Regions from separate parts of the Streptomyces sp. NPDC044063 genome, predicted to be linked through region 2. Evidence: riboswitches for the same ligand, from Rfam matches in the RefSeq annotation. Region 2 holds a riboswitch; the other holds the start of a gene.

Region 1 (7,360 bases), on a different contig from region 2:
GCGCCCGCTCCAGCTCGGCGAACGGCGCGATCGCCCTGCGGCAGGCCTCCGCCTGCTCGTGGTCCACCTCCAGCAGCAGGGTCTTGTCGCTCTGGACGATGAGGGGTCCGTTCACGCCTCCGCCTTCCACTCCGTGCCCGGGGACTGCCCCGGGACAAGCTTCCAGTGTCCCTCATGCGGCGCCGTACGGGTGGGCCGCCCGAGAACGCCACCGGGGCGGCACCCCCGTGAGGGAGTGCCGCCCCGGTGTCCTGGAAGGACGGGCGATCAACCGGTCAGGCTGATCAGAAGTCCATCTCGCCGCCGGGCATGCCGCCCGGAGCGGCCGCGGCGGCCTTCTCCGGCTTGTCGGCGATGACGGCCTCGGTGGTCAGGAACAGAGCGGCGATCGACGCGGCGTTCTGCAGCGCGGAGCGCGTGACCTTGGCGGGGTCGATGATGCCCTCGGCGATCATGTCGACGTACTCGCCGGTCGCGGCGTTCAGACCGTGGCCCGGGGTCAGGTTGCGCACCTTCTCCACGATGACGCCACCCTCGAGGCCGGCGTTCACGGAGATCTGCTTCAGCGGGGCCTCCAGGGCCAGCTTCACAGCGGCGGCACCGGTGGCCTCGTCACCGTCGAGGTCCAGCTTCTCGAAGACCGAGGAAGCCTGGAGCAGGGCCACGCCACCACCGGCGACGATGCCCTCCTCGACCGCGGCCTTGGCGTTGCGGACGGCGTCCTCGATGCGGTGCTTGCGCTCCTTGAGCTCCACCTCGGTGGCGGCACCGGCCTTGATGACGGCCACGCCGCCGGCCAGCTTCGCCAGGCGCTCCTGGAGCTTCTCGCGGTCGTAGTCCGAGTCGCTGTTCTCGATCTCGGCACGGATCTGGTTGACGCGGCCCTGGACCTGCTCGCTGTCACCGGCACCGTCGACGATCGTCGTCTCGTCCTTGGTGATGACGACCTTGCGGGCGCGGCCGAGCAGGTCGAGACCGGCGTTCTCCAGCTTGAGGCCGACCTCCTCGGAGATGACCGTGCCACCGGTGAGGATGGCGATGTCGCCCAGCATGGCCTTGCGGCGGTCGCCGAAGCCCGGGGCCTTGACGGCGACGGACTTGAAGGTGCCGCGGATCTTGTTGACGACCAGGGTCGACAGGGCCTCGCCCTCGACGTCCTCGGCGATGATCAGCAGCGGCTTGCCGGACTGCATGACCTTCTCGAGGAGCGGCAGCAGGTCCTTGACCGAGCTGACCTTCGAGTTGACGATCAGGATGTACGGGTCCTCGAGGGAGGCCTCCATACGCTCCATGTCGGTGGCGAAGTACGCCGAGATGTAGCCCTTGTCGAAGCGCATACCCTCGGTGAGCTCCAGCTCCAGACCGAAGGTCTGGGACTCCTCGACGGTGATGACGCCTTCCTTGCCGACCTTGTCCATGGCCTCGGCGATGAGCTCGCCGATCTGGGTGTCGGCGGCGGAGATGGAGGCGGTGGAGGCGATCTGCTCCTTGGTCTCCACGTCCTTGGCCTGCTCGAGCAGGGCCGCGGAGACGGCCTCGACGGCCTTCTCGATACCGCGCTTCAGGGCCATCGGGTTGGCACCCGCGGCCACGTTGCGCAGACCCTCGCGGACCAGCGCCTGGGCGAGGACGGTCGCGGTCGTCGTGCCGTCACCGGCGACGTCGTCCGTCTTCTTCGCGACCTCCTTGACCAGCTCGGCGCCGATCTTCTCGTACGGGTCCTCGAGCTCGATCTCCTTGGCGATGGACACACCATCGTTGGTGATCGTGGGGGCGCCCCACTTCTTCTCGAGGACGACGTTGCGGCCCTTGGGGCCAAGGGTGACCTTGACGGCGTCGGCGAGCTGGTTCATCCCGCGCTCGAGACCGCGCCGTGCCTCCTCGTCGAACGCGATGATCTTGGCCATGTGAAGTGGTCCTCCCAGGACGGGGTGGAGACTGCTCCGGACCGCGCTGGTGCCCGCGACGGACGGCCGGGGGACCGCGCGGTTCCTTGCCCCGCTTGGCTCCCGGACCTCACCGACGGTCCAAATCTGTCACTCTCACCAGGAGAGTGCTAAGCCCAATGATTAGCACTCGACCCTCGCGAGTGCAAGCGGTCCACGGGGTCTCCCACCTCAGGTGGCAACTGGGGGCACCTCCCGGCGGTAGCCGGGGGCGCAAGCGACTCAGTGCAACCCGGTGCATGCCCACGATCGCGGACAGCCATGCACGCGGCCGCCCGCAACCACACCCACGCCTGATCAGCCTGCGTTTCTCCACGCGCGCGCACGCGCGAGGGGCCCGCACCTCGTACAAGGTGCGGGCCCCTCGGCAAGCCGGGCGAGCCGGTCGATGCGTGCGTGGCGATCAGACGCTCAGCTTCACCATGTCCGCCTGCGGCCCCTTCTGGCCCTGCGAGATCTCGAACTCGACTCGCTGCCCCTCCTCGAGGGTGCGGTAGCCGTCCATCTGAATCGCGCTGTAGTGGACGAAAACATCCGCACCACCGTCGACCGCGATGAAGCCGTACCCCTTCTCCGCGTTGAACCACTTGACGGTGCCCTGAGCCATGCCTAACTCCCCTATTACTGGCCCTTGCACAGGACCGCACTTCGCGGACCCGGGTCAGACCTCACCCCCAGACAGGATGGAGGTGTGCGCCGGAACGCGTCGACCGCGGCTGAATGTATCTGCACGGATGCCGTCTGCAACAGGTCAGTCGGACGAGAATTCCAGGTGCGGCCGATCGGTTATTCGTACCGATTTCCGCAGCTTCTCGGGCAAGTCGGACCGGGCATAACGCAACCAACCCGACAATTCGTGCACCTGTTTCGCGCACAACTTGACGGGTTCTCATATGCGTTCGGTGCTGACACCGGAGGGGGAACGCCTCAACTCTATCGCGCTTCAACAGACGGAATCGCCCCGTCCGTTTTACGGGCGGGGCGATTCCGGGGATATGCAGAGGAACTCTGAGAAAAGCTCAGGCCAAAGGTCAGCCTCCGGCGACCGCCGGAATGATCGAGACGCCGGCGCCGTCGGGCGTCGCCGCCTCCAGGCCGCCCTCGAAGCGGACGTCGTCGTCGTTCACATAGACGTTGACGAACCGGCGCAGCTTCCCGGCGTCGTCCAGCACCCGCGCGGCGATGCCGGGGTGGTTCGCCTCAAGGGAGGCGATGACCTCGCGGAGGGTCGCCCCGTCGGCGGGCACCTCGGCCCGGCCGCCGGTGTACGTACGCAGGATGGTGGGAATGCGAACGGAAACGCTCATGGTGGAGTCACCTCATGAGTCGGGAAGTCGGGAAGGGACGGGAGGAAGGAACGGGAGGAAGGCAGAGGGGCGGGAGAGGGCGTCAGTCGCCGGCGCCGGCGAGACCCGCCGCGCGGAACGCCTCCAGCGACGGCCGGATCGTCGCCGTCGGCCCCGCCGTCACGGCGTCGAGGGTCTTGAGCCCGTCCCCCGTGTTGAGGACGACGGTGGTGAGCGACGGGTCGAGCACGCCGTCCTCCAGCAGCTTCCGCGTCACGCCCACCGTCACGCCGCCCGCCGTCTCGGCGAAGATGCCCTCCGTGCGCGCCAGCAGCCCGATGGCGTCCACGATCCGCGCGTCGTCGACGTCCTCGACGGCGCCGCCCGTGCGCCGCGCGATGTCCAGGACGTACGGCCCGTCGGCGGGGTTGCCGATCGCGAGGGACTTCGCGATGGTGTCGGGCTTCACCGGGCGGACCACGTCGTGGCCGTCCTTGAAGGCCCGCGAAACCGGGGAGCAGCCCTCGGCCTGCGCACCGAAGATCTTGTACGGGCGGTCCTCGACGAGGCCGAGGGCGATGAGCTCCTTCAGCCCCTTGTCGATCTTCGTCAGCTGTGAGCCCGAGGCGACCGGCACCACGATCTGGTCCGGGAGGCGCCAACCCAGCTGCTCGCAGATCTCGTAGGCGAGGGTCTTGGAGCCCTCGCCGTAGTAGGGGCGGAGGTTGACGTTGACGAAGCCCCAGCCCTCGCCGAGCGGGTCGCCGATGAGCTCGCTGCAGAAGCGGTTGACGTCGTCGTAGGTGCCCTCGATGCCGACGAGATCGCCGCCGTAGACGGCGGCCATGACGACCTTCCCGGCCTCCAGGTCGTGCGGGATGAAGACGCAGGAGCGGAAGCCGGCCCGGGCGGCGGCGGCGCCGACCGCGCCCGCGAGGTTGCCGGTCGAGGAGCAGGACAGGGTGGTGAAGCCGAAGGCGCGGGCGGCCTCGACGGCGATGGCGACGACGCGGTCCTTGAAGGAGTGCGTGGGGTTGCCGGAGTCGTCCTTGATGTACAGCCCGCCGGTCACGCCGAGCTCGCGGGCGAGGTTGTCGGCCTTGACCAGCCGGGTGAAGCCCGGGTGGAGGCCGGGCTTGCCGGCCACGTCGGCGGGTACGGGCAGCAGGGGGGCGTAGCGCCAGATGCTGGGCGGGCCGGCCTCGATGCGGCGGCGGAGCGCCTCGGGGTCACCGGCGGGCAGCTCGTACGCCACTTCCAGCGGCCCGAAGCAGGAGGCGCAGGCGAAGACGGGCCCGAGGTCGAAGCGCTCGCCGCACTCGCGGCAGGAGAGCGCGACGGCGGGGCCGAAAGCGGAGGGTGCGGGTACGACGGTACGACTTTCAACGGCTTCGACAGCCATGGAGGCGAGGCCCTTTCTCCTCATCTTCCTCGCGGCGAACGTCACCACGAGACGGAATTGGCACCTTCCCCGCCGGGAGCCTCGCGTCGGATGACCGAGTACCGGCTGGAGGGTTGCCGGGGCTTCAACGGGCCGTGTCCCTCTGCCCCTCTGGATGAGCGGTATGGCCCGGGCGCGGCCCGGGCGTTTGTGCGCGCGACGACCCCCGACATAGGACGGCCGTCCGCGTTGTTCAAGACTGTAACGGAAGGGACGGCCCGCTTCGAGGGCCCGTCCGCACCGCGAGATGCGTCATGGGACGCGTCCGAGATGCGTCACGAATGCGTCATCGCGACGATCGACACCGAGGAGTCATGCACGTGCTGGAAGAGGTGGAGCGCTGGCTGGCCCGGCGGTCCTGGACCGCCGCCGACCGTCCGCTCGACCAGCTGCTCGCCGCGAAACGCGACACGGGCACCACCGTCAGCGTCGTGCTGCCGGCGCTCGACGAGGAGGCGACCGTCGGCGAGATCGTGGCGACGATCCGCCGCGAGCTGATGTCGGACGCCGTGCCGCTGGTCGACGAGCTGGTGGTGGTGGACTCGGGGTCCACCGACCGCACGGCCGAGGTCGCCGCGGCGGCCGGGGCCCGGGTGGTGCACCGGGACGAGATCCTGCCCCGGCTGCCCACGCTGCCCGGCAAGGGCGAGGTGCTGTGGCGGTCGCTGCTGGCCACCACCGGTGACGTCGTGTGCTTCGTCGACGCGGACCTGAGGGACTTCTCCCCCGCGTTCGTCTCGGGGATCGTCGGGCCGCTGCTGACCGACCCGGACGTGCATTTCGTCAAGGCGATGTACGACCGTCCGCTCGGCGAGGCCCCGGGCCAGGGCGGACGGGTGACCGAGCTGGTGGCGCGCCCGCTGCTCAACCTCCACTGGCCGCGGCTGGCGGGCTTCGTGCAGCCGCTGGGCGGCGAGTACGCGGCCCGCCGCGAGCTGCTGGAGCGGCTGCCGTTCCCGGTGGGGTACGGCGTCGAGCTGGGTCTGCTGGTGGACGCGCTGCACACGGTGGGCCTGGACGCGCTCGCCCAGGTGGACGTCGGGGTACGCAAGCACCGGCACCAGGACGGCCGGGCCCTGGGCCGGATGGCGGCCGCGATCTACCGCACCGCGCAGCTCCGGCTGGCCCGCGGCCATCTGGTGCGTCCGGTGCTCACCCAGTTCGAGCGCACCGCGGAGGGCTTCGTGCCGCGGACGTACCCGGTGGACACGGAGGAACGGCCGCCGATGGCCGGGATACCGGAGTACGCCCGGCGGCACGCCGCATAGGCGTACGTTTGAGCGGTTCCCGGAAGGGCAAGGCTGGCGTCATGGTCGTTGAGCACACCCATCCCGGCCCGGGCCGGGGGGCCGCGCCGATCCTCGTGGCCTCCAACCGGGGGCCCGTGACGTACCGGCGGCGCGAGGACGGTTCGCTGGCCGCGGGGCGGGGCGGCGGCGGGCTGGTCTCCGGGCTGAGCGAGATCGGCCGGGACCCCGAAGGGGCGGCGGCCGTCTGGGTGTGCGCGGCGCTGGGCGACGGCGACCGCGAGGCGGCCCGCCGCGCGGGCCGGCGGCTGGACACGGCGGACACCGGCGGACCCCTGGTGCGGATGCTGGACATCGATCCGGCCACGTTCGCCGCCGCGTACAACGGCGTGGCCAATTCCGTGCTGTGGTTCGCGCACCACATGCTGTGGCAGACCCCGCTGGAGCCGGTCTTCGACGGCGGCTTCCGCAAGGAGTGGGCGGCGTACGAGGCGTACAACGCCGCCTTCGCGGACGCCGTCGCGGAGGAGGCCGCGGAGGGCGCCTCCGTCCTGGTGCAGGACTACCACCTCACGCTGGTGCCGGGCCTGCTCCGCGCCCGCCGCCCCGATCTGCGGATCGGCCACTTCTCGCACACCCCCTGGGCCCCGCCGGACTACTACCGCGTGCTGCCCGACGACGTCGCCGAGCAGGTGCTGCGCGGTGTCCTCGGCGGTGACCGGGCGGGCTTCCTCACCCGGCGCTGGGCGGAGGCGTTCGCCGCGTGCTGCGCGGAGGTGCTGCCGGGCGCGGAGGTCGTACGCGAGGGGGACGTCGCGACGGCGGTGCGCTTCGAGGGCCGGACGACGCGGCTCGGTGTGCACGGGCTGGGCGCGGACGGGGAGTTCCTGCGCGAGCGGGCGCACCGGCCGGACGTCGAGGAGCGGCTGGCCGCGCTGCGGCGGCAGATCGGGCCGGGCCGCCGGACGATCGTCCGGGTGGACCGCACGGAGCTGTCGAAGAACATCGTGCGCGGCCTGCTGGCCTTCCGCCGCCTGCTGGAGGACCACCCGCGGTGGCGCGGCGAGGTCGTGCACATCGCCTTCGCCTACCCCTCGCGGCAGGACCTCGCGGTGTACCGCGACTACATGGCCGAGGTCGGCCGGGTTGCCGCGGAGATCAACTCCACGTTCGGCACGGCGGAGTGGACGCCGGTGGCGCTCCAGATGGAGGACGACTTCCCGCGCTCGCTCGCGGCCTACCGGCTGGCCGACGTGGCCCTGGTGAACCCCATCCGGGACGGCATGAACCTGGTCGCCAAGGAGGTCCCGGTCGTCTCCGACCGAGGCTGCGCGCTGGTGCTCTCGCGCGAGGCGGGCGCGGCGGCCGAGCTGGGCGACGCGGCCCTGACGGTCAACCCCTACGACGTGGCGGCCACGGCCCGCGCCCTCCACACGGCCC
Region 2 (7,360 bases):
GGGGCTCAGGTGCGGGCGAGGCGTTTCAGCAGCAGGGCCGACGCCACGGGCCGGGCCCCCACCTTGGCGACGCCGTCCGCGACCTCGCGGTCGGTGGAGACCACCACGACCGGGCGGCCCGGCGGCTCGGCCCGCACCAGCTGGCGGATCAGCTCATCGGCGGTCACCCCGGGCTTGCTGAAGAGCACCCGCACCCCGCGCGGCGGGGCGAGCAGCACCGGCGCCGCGAGCTCGGCGCCGTCGAAGACGCAGGTGACCTCGGCGCCGGTCTGGGCGGCCAGCATCGCCAGGCCGCCGAGCAGGCGCAGCCGCTGCTTGTCGAGCGGCATCGTGGGGTAGCCGGTCTTGGTGACGTTGTAGCCGTCGACGACCAGATGCGCCTGAGGCAGCGCCAGCAGCTGGTCGAGCAGCGCCGGATCGGTCTCCGACAGGGCGCGGGTGGCGATGTCCCGGGGTGTCATGGTGCCCGGCTGCACCGCGTCGACGGTGTCGGCCGGGTGGATGGTGGCGGGCGGCAGCGCCAGTTCGCGGCGCAGGCCCTGGGCGGCGTCCAGCACCGTGTCGAGCAGCAGCCGCAGCCGCATGTCCTCGACGCTGCGCCCCTCGCGCACGGCCCGGCGGCCGGCCTCCAGCGCGGCCTCGGCCTCCGCGAGGCGGGCCTTGACGCGGCGCAGCTCGCCGGCGGCCGCGGCCTTCTCGGCGGTGGCCTCCGCGCGCGCGGACTCCAGCTCGGCCCGCGCCCCGCGCAGCGCCGCCTCGCCGCGGCGGACGTCGCTGATCGCGCTGCGCAGCTTGCGCTGAAGCGATTCGGCCTCCTTGCGGGAGGCCTCGAGTTCGGCGCGGACGCGCTCGGTCTCCGTGCGGGCCTCGTCCCGGGCCTGGGCCAGCGTCTCGCGCAGCCGGCGCAGTTCGCGCTGGGCCTCCTCGCCCGCCCGTTCGGCGGTGGCCCGCTGGGCCTCCTCGCCGGCGGCGGTGACCAGCTTGACCCAGCCGGCGGGGCGCAGCACGAAGGCCATGGCGGCCACGTCCTCCGGGTCGGCCGCGGCGGGCGGCGAGCCGGCGTCGAGCGCCTCGGCCAGCTCCGAGCCGCTCTCGCGCAGCCGGGCGGAGATCCGCTGCCGGAAGGCGGGGTCGCTCTCGACGGCGGCGGCCATGGCGTTCCCGGCGAACTTGGCCCGCCGGGTGGGGGTGAAGCGGGCGTACTGCCTGAGCTGGGCGGGGAGTTCCGCGACGGTCAGCCCGCCGAAGGCCTCGGCGACCAGGCCGATGACGCGCCGCCTGATCCCCTCGGGCAGGGGCCGGTCGAGCACCTCGCTGACGCCGTCGTCGGCCCCGCCGGCGTCACCGGCCGCCTCCACGCCGTCCGTGTGCTCCACCACCGCTTCATCGCTCCCGTTCTTCGGATACCCACGCCCGGTCCACCCTACGGCCTGCCGGTCGCCGACCGCCGGGCCCCGGGGGGCGGGGGACGGACCGGCGAGGCACTCTGTGCCGGTTGCGCCCGGTACGACATGATCTCGCCATGATCAGATTGGCTGGAGCCCTGCGCCGGCCGGGCGCCCCCTGGGTGACCTGGACGCTTCTGGCCGGGTGCGGCCTGGTCTTCCTCGCCGGGCCGGCGTCCGGCCTGAATCCGGCCCATGGCACCGGGCCGGGACTGCTGTCCGCCCAGACGGCCTATTTCGAACGCTGGGGTGTGGTCCCGAACCAGCTGTGGCAGGGCTCGCCCTCGGCTCTGTGCACACTGCTGACCGCGCTGTTCGTGCACGGCAACTGGCTGCATCTGCTGGGCAACATGCTCTTCCTCTTCGTCTTCGGCGCCATGACCGAGGCCCGCATGGGCCGCACCGACTTCGCGCTGTGCTACCTGCTGACCGGCGCCCTGGCCCTGTTCGGCTACGCGGCCGTGCACGCCGGCTCCGGGCGCACCCTCGTGGGGGCGTCCGGCGCCGTCTCCGGGGTCCTGGGCGCGTTCCTCCATCTCTTCCCCAGAGCCCGGGTCACCAGCCTCTTCCCGTTCCTCTTCTTCGTGCCGCTGCGCTTTCCGGCCTGGGCCGTCCTGTTGTTCTGGTTCGGGTTGCAGTGGCTGGCGACGGGCACCGACGCCGGGTCGCCCGGGGTCGCCCATCTGGCCCACGTCCTGGGCTTCTGCCTGGGGTTCGGCTACGCCTGGGTCTGCCGGACGCGTGCGACTACTGTGTCTTCCCGGGGGACACCCCCCGGACCCCCGGCCGGAACAGGAGAAGAACCGACGTGATCACCTCGATCGTGCTCATCAGGACCGACGTGGACCGCATCCCCGAGGTCGCCGAGAAGATCGCCTCGCTGGAGGGCGTCAGCGAGGTCTACTCCGTCACCGGCGCCCACAATCTGATCGCCATGGTGCGGGTGGCCCGGCACGACGACCTCGCGGACGTCATCCCGGGCCGGATCAGCAAGATCCCCGGCGTGGCCTCGACGGAGACCCACATCGCCTTCCGCACCTACTCCCAGCACGACCTGGAGGCCGCCTTCGCGATCGGCCTCGACAGCTGACGGAGCGTCAGGCCGCCGCCTCCGTACGGGCGTCCGGGACGCAGCGGCCGCCCTCCGTGCGGTAGAGCCAGCGCGCCCCGTGCGCCACCAGCTCCCGCACGGCCCCGGTGAACCGCTCGACGTGCTCGTCGGGCGTCCCGGCCCCGAAGCTCACGCGGATCGCGTTGAGCGGCCGGTCCCCGTCCGCCTCCCCGCAGGCGCCGGGCTCGTCCCGCTCGCCGCCCAGCAGCGTCCGGACCAGCGGATGGGCGCAGAAAAGGCCGTCGCGCACCCCGATGCCGTACTCGGCGGACAGGGCCGCCGCGAAGTGCGAGCTGTTCCAGCCCTCCACGACGAAGGAGAGCACGCCCACCCGCGGGGCGTCGTCGCCGAACAGCGACAGCACCCGTACCCCGGGCACCGCGGCCAGCCCCGCGCGCACCCGGGCGAGGAGCTCCCGCTCGCGCTCCACCAGCCGCTCGAAGCCCGCCTCCTGGAGCGCCCGGCAGGCGGAGGCGATGGCGTAGGCGCCGATGACGTTGGGCGACCCGGCCTCGTGCCGGGCCTCGGTCCCGTGCCACTCGACCGCCACCGCGCCGTCCGTCCCGCGCACCACGGAACGGCTGGCGCCGCCGCCCGCCAGGTACGGCTCGGCGTCCCGCAGCCAGTCCGCGCGGCCGGCCAGCACCCCGGAGCCGAACGGCGCGTAGAGCTTGTGCCCGGAGAAGGCGACCCAGTCGACGTCCAGCGCGGCCACGTCCACCGGGTGATGGGGAGCCAGCTGCGCCGCGTCCAGCACGATCCGCGCGCCGTGCGCGTGCGCGGCCGCCGCCAGCTCCCGGACCGGCCACAGCTCACCGGTCACATTGGAGGCACCCGTCACACAGACCAGCGCCGGGCCGTACGGCTCACGGTCGGCGAGCGCCCGCTCCAGCGCCTCGACCGCCTCGCCGGGCGAGCGCGGGGCGCCCAGGACGGTCACGGCCACCTCCGGGCGGCGCGTCCAGGGCAGCAGGGCCGCGTGGTGCTCGGTCTCGAAGACGAACACCCGGCAGCCGGCGGGCAGCACGGCCGCCAGCAGGTTGAGCGAGTCGGTGGTGGACCGGGTGAACAGCACCTGGTCGTCCGGCCGGCAGCCCAGGAAGCCGGCCACCGCGGCCCGGCTGTTCTCGAAGAGGTCGGTGGACAGCTGCGAGAGGTACCCGGCGCCCCGGTGGACGCTGCCGTAGTAGGGCGCGTAGGCGGCGACGTCGTCCCAGACCCGCTGCAACGCCGGGGCGCTGGCGGCGTAGTCGAGGGCGGCGTACGGCACGTCGCCGCCGGTGACGAGCGGGACCCGGACGTCCCGGCCCAGCACGGGCAGCGGTTCGGCGGTGGCGGGCAGGACGGCGGCAGGGCATGCTGACATGGCGAATTCTCCCGGCGGGGATGAGAGGAGGAGGAGACGCGCGCGCCCACCGGCGGACGGGGGCGGCACGGACGTACCGGAGAAGGGGCCGCTGCGGCCCTATCGCATTCGCTGCGTCATGGAAGGAACTCCCTCGGCAACCAGGATCCCTGGCGAGGGATCCGCGCTTGCCGCAGACCTCACTGCCTGCGGCCCGGTCATCACCCGGGGCACCCCGCCACGGAAGGAGGGTTGCCGGACAGCAGGCCGGGGCCGAAGCGCTGTCACTCGTGACCTGCCCAGCATCATGCCACACGATCTTCCACGCGCAAGGGCGCGGTCCGCATCGCGGACCGCGCCCCCGTCACATCCCCCGGAGTCGCTCAGGCGTTGCTGGCCGAGACCCAGCGCTCGAGCACCCGCCGGGCCGCGCCGGAGTCGATCGACTCGGCCGCCCGCGCCAGCTGCGCGCGGATCTGCTCCGCCAGCGGGGCGTCCGCCGGCGACAGCGCGACCAGCGCGGCCGCCGAGTTGAGCAGCACCGCGTCGCGCACCGGCCCGGTCTCCCCCGCGAGCAGCCGCCGGGCGACATCGGCGTTGTACGAGGCGTCGGCGCCCCGCAGGGCCTCCACCGGCACCAGGTCGATCCCCACCTCCCGGGGGTCGAAGGCCTCCTCGCGCACGGCGCCGTCGCGCACGACCCACACCCTCGACGTGGCGGTGGTGGTCAGCTCGTCCAGGCCGTCGTCGCCGCGGAAGACCAGCGCGGACGAGCCGCGCTCGGCGAGCACCCCGGCCAGGATCGGCGCCATCCGCGCGTCCGCGACGCCCGTGGCCTGCGCCCGTACCCGCGCCGGGTTGGTCAGCGGGCCCAGGACGTTGAACGTGGTGCGGATGCCCAGCTCCCGGCGGGCTGGGGCGACATGGCGCAGCGCCGGGTGGAACTTCACGGCGAAGCAGAAGGTGATGCCGGCCTCCTCGGCCACCTCCACCACCCGCTTCGGGGTGAGGTCCAGATTGACCCCCAGCTTCTCCAGCACGTCGGAGGCGCCGCTGGCGGACGAGGCGGCGCGGTTGCCGTGCTTGACCACCTTCGCGCCGGTGCCGGCCACCACGATCGAGGACATGGTGGAGATGTTGACGGTCCGGGCGTTGTCGCCGCCGGTGCCCACGATGTCCACGCTGGGGCCCGGCACCTCGATGAGGTTGGCGTGCGCGTACATCGTGCGGACCAGGCCGGCGATCTCGGCGACCGTCTCGCCCTTGGCGCGCAGCGCCACCGCGAACCCGGCGATCTGGGCGTCGGTGGCCTCGCCGCGCATGATGCGGTCCATGGCCCAGGCGGTCTCGTCGGCGGTCAGGTCCACCCGGTTCAGCAGGGCCTCCAGGACGCCCGGCCAGGACGTGGCCACCGAGCGCTCGCCGCCTGCCGGGGTCGCAACGTTCATGGTCCACACTCCTGGTGGTCGGTCGCCGGTGGACCCGCTGTGCCGGGCCCACTGCTTGTTCCGGTCAAGCCTATCCAGGTCCCGGGACGGCGAAGAGCCCCGTCCGGGAGAGGACGGGGCTCTTGCCGTGGCGATCAGTGATCAGCGGGCGGGGATCAGTGGTGGCCGTGGCCGCTGGTGATCTCCTGGTACTCCTCCGCGGTGGCCTTGGGGATCTGCTTCCCCTCGCCGTAGAAGCCCTGGGAGAGCTTCACGCGGAGCTTCTGGGACGCCGTCACCTTGCGGGCGACGCCGTTCTCGTCCACCTCGGGCTCCAGCTCCAGCGGGCGCGGCTGCTCGTGCGCGGTGAGCGTGTGCAGCTGCTCCTGCGAGAGCGGCTCGTGGACCTCGACGAACTCACCGTGCGGCAGGCGCTTGATGATGCCGGACTCGCGTCCGTGCAGCACCTTGTCCTTGTCGCGGCGCTGGAGGCCCATGCAGATCCGGCGCGTGGCGATGAAGGCGAGCACCGGGCCGACGAAGAAGCCGATCCGGACGAACCAGGTGATGGCGTTGATCGACAGGTGGAAGTGGGTGGCCCACAGGTCGTTTCCACCACCGACCATCATCACCATGTAGGCGGTCAGCCAGGCGACGCCGAACGCGGTGCGCGTCGGGGCGTTGCGCGGGCGGTCCAGCAGGTGGTGCTCCTGCTTGTCGCCGGTGACCCAGGACTCGATGAACGGGTAGACCGCGATGGCCGCGAGGACCAGCGGGAAGATCATCATCGGGATGAACACGCCCAGGACGAACGTGTGGCCCGCGACGTTGATCTCCCAGCCCGGCATCACTCGGATGAGGCCTTCGGCGAAGCCCATGTACCAGTCGGGCTGCGCACCGGTGGACACCTGGTCCGGACGGTACGGGCCGATGGCCCAGATCGGGTTGATCGTCGCGATGGCCGCGATGGCCGCGATCACACCGAAGACCAGGAAGAAGAAGCCTCCGGCCTTGGCCATGTAGACCGGCAGCAGCGGCATGCCGACCACGTTCTTGTTCGTCCGGCCGGGGCCGGGGAACTGCGTGTGCTTGTGGTAGAAGACCAGGATCAGGTGCGCCACCAGCAGGCCGAGCATGATGCCCGGCAGCAGCAGGACGTGGATCGAGAAGAACCGCGGCACGAAGTCCGAGCCGGGGAACTCGCCGCCGAAGAGGAACATCGAGATGTACGTGCCCACGATGGGGAACGACAGGATCGCGCCCTCCATGAAGCGGACACCGGTGCCCGAGAGCAGGTCGTCCGGCAGCGAGTAACCGGTGAAGCCGGTGAACATGCCGAGGACGAACAGCAGGAAGCCGAACAGCCAGTTGATCTCACGCGGCTTGCGGAACGCGCCCGTGAAGAAGACGCGCATCATGTGCACGAACATGCCGGCGAGGAAGATCAGCGCCGCCCAGTGGTGGATCTGCCGGATGAGCAGACCGCCACGGACGTCGAAGCTGATGTCCACGGTCGACTTGAACGCCTCGGACATGTGCATGCCCTGCATGGGCACGTACGAGCCGTGGTAGACGACCTCGTTCATGCTGGGGTGGAAGAACAGCGTCAGATACACACCCGTGAGGATGATGATCACGAAGCTGTAGAGGCAGACCTCGCCCAGCATGAAGGACCAGTGGTCCGGGAAGATCTTCCGCATGTTGACCTTGGCCAGGCTGTAGATGCCCAGCCGGCCGTCGGCCCAGTCGGCGACCCGCTCACCCGCGGGCGCCTTGCGGCGATTGTCGTTGTTGCTCATCCGCGCTCCCAGAAGGCAGGACCGACGGGCTCGGCGAAGTCGCCCATGGCCTCGAGGTAGCCCTTGTCATTGACCTTGATCCGCAGCTGCGGAAGGGCATGACCGGCCGGGCCGAAGATGACTCGACCGCCGTCGGAGAGGTCGAAGGTCGACTGGTGGCACGGGCACAGCACGTGGTGGGTCTGCTGCTCGTAGAGGCTGATCGGGCAGCCGACGTGCGTGCAGATCTTGGA

Evidence for each region. A riboswitch is a leader RNA that binds a small molecule or an ion and turns the genes downstream of it on or off. The one in region 2 is predicted to bind S-adenosylmethionine.
Region 1: it holds a riboswitch for S-adenosylmethionine, as region 2 does, so the genes downstream of both, thrC (threonine synthase) here and AC07BS_RS18470 (aminotransferase class V-fold PLP-dependent enzyme) in region 2, are expected to answer to the same signal.

Annotation. Positions count from the first base shown of each region.
Region 1 is NZ_JBWKFM010000003.1:256,945-264,304, forward strand. It holds gene AC07BS_RS06375 (DNA repair helicase XPB) at 1-115, opposite strand, end outside; gene groL (chaperonin GroEL) at 285-1,907, opposite strand; gene AC07BS_RS06385 (cold-shock protein) at 2,350-2,553, opposite strand; gene AC07BS_RS06390 (MoaD/ThiS family protein) at 2,978-3,253, opposite strand; gene thrC (threonine synthase) at 3,336-4,634, opposite strand; SAM riboswitch class I at 4,652-4,795, opposite strand; gene AC07BS_RS06400 (glucosyl-3-phosphoglycerate synthase) at 4,994-5,941, shown strand; gene AC07BS_RS06405 (alpha,alpha-trehalose-phosphate synthase (UDP-forming)) at 5,983-7,360, shown strand, end outside.
Region 2 is NZ_JBWKFM010000013.1:180,872-188,231, forward strand. It holds gene AC07BS_RS18455 (NYN domain-containing protein) at 6-1,358, opposite strand; gene AC07BS_RS18460 (rhomboid family intramembrane serine protease) at 1,523-2,257, shown strand; gene AC07BS_RS18465 (Lrp/AsnC family transcriptional regulator) at 2,254-2,535, shown strand; gene AC07BS_RS18470 (aminotransferase class V-fold PLP-dependent enzyme) at 2,543-3,922, opposite strand; SAM riboswitch class IV at 4,081-4,197, opposite strand; gene trpD (anthranilate phosphoribosyltransferase) at 4,285-5,349, opposite strand; gene qcrB (cytochrome bc1 complex cytochrome b subunit) at 5,505-7,127, opposite strand; gene qcrA (cytochrome bc1 complex Rieske iron-sulfur subunit) at 7,124-7,360, opposite strand, start outside.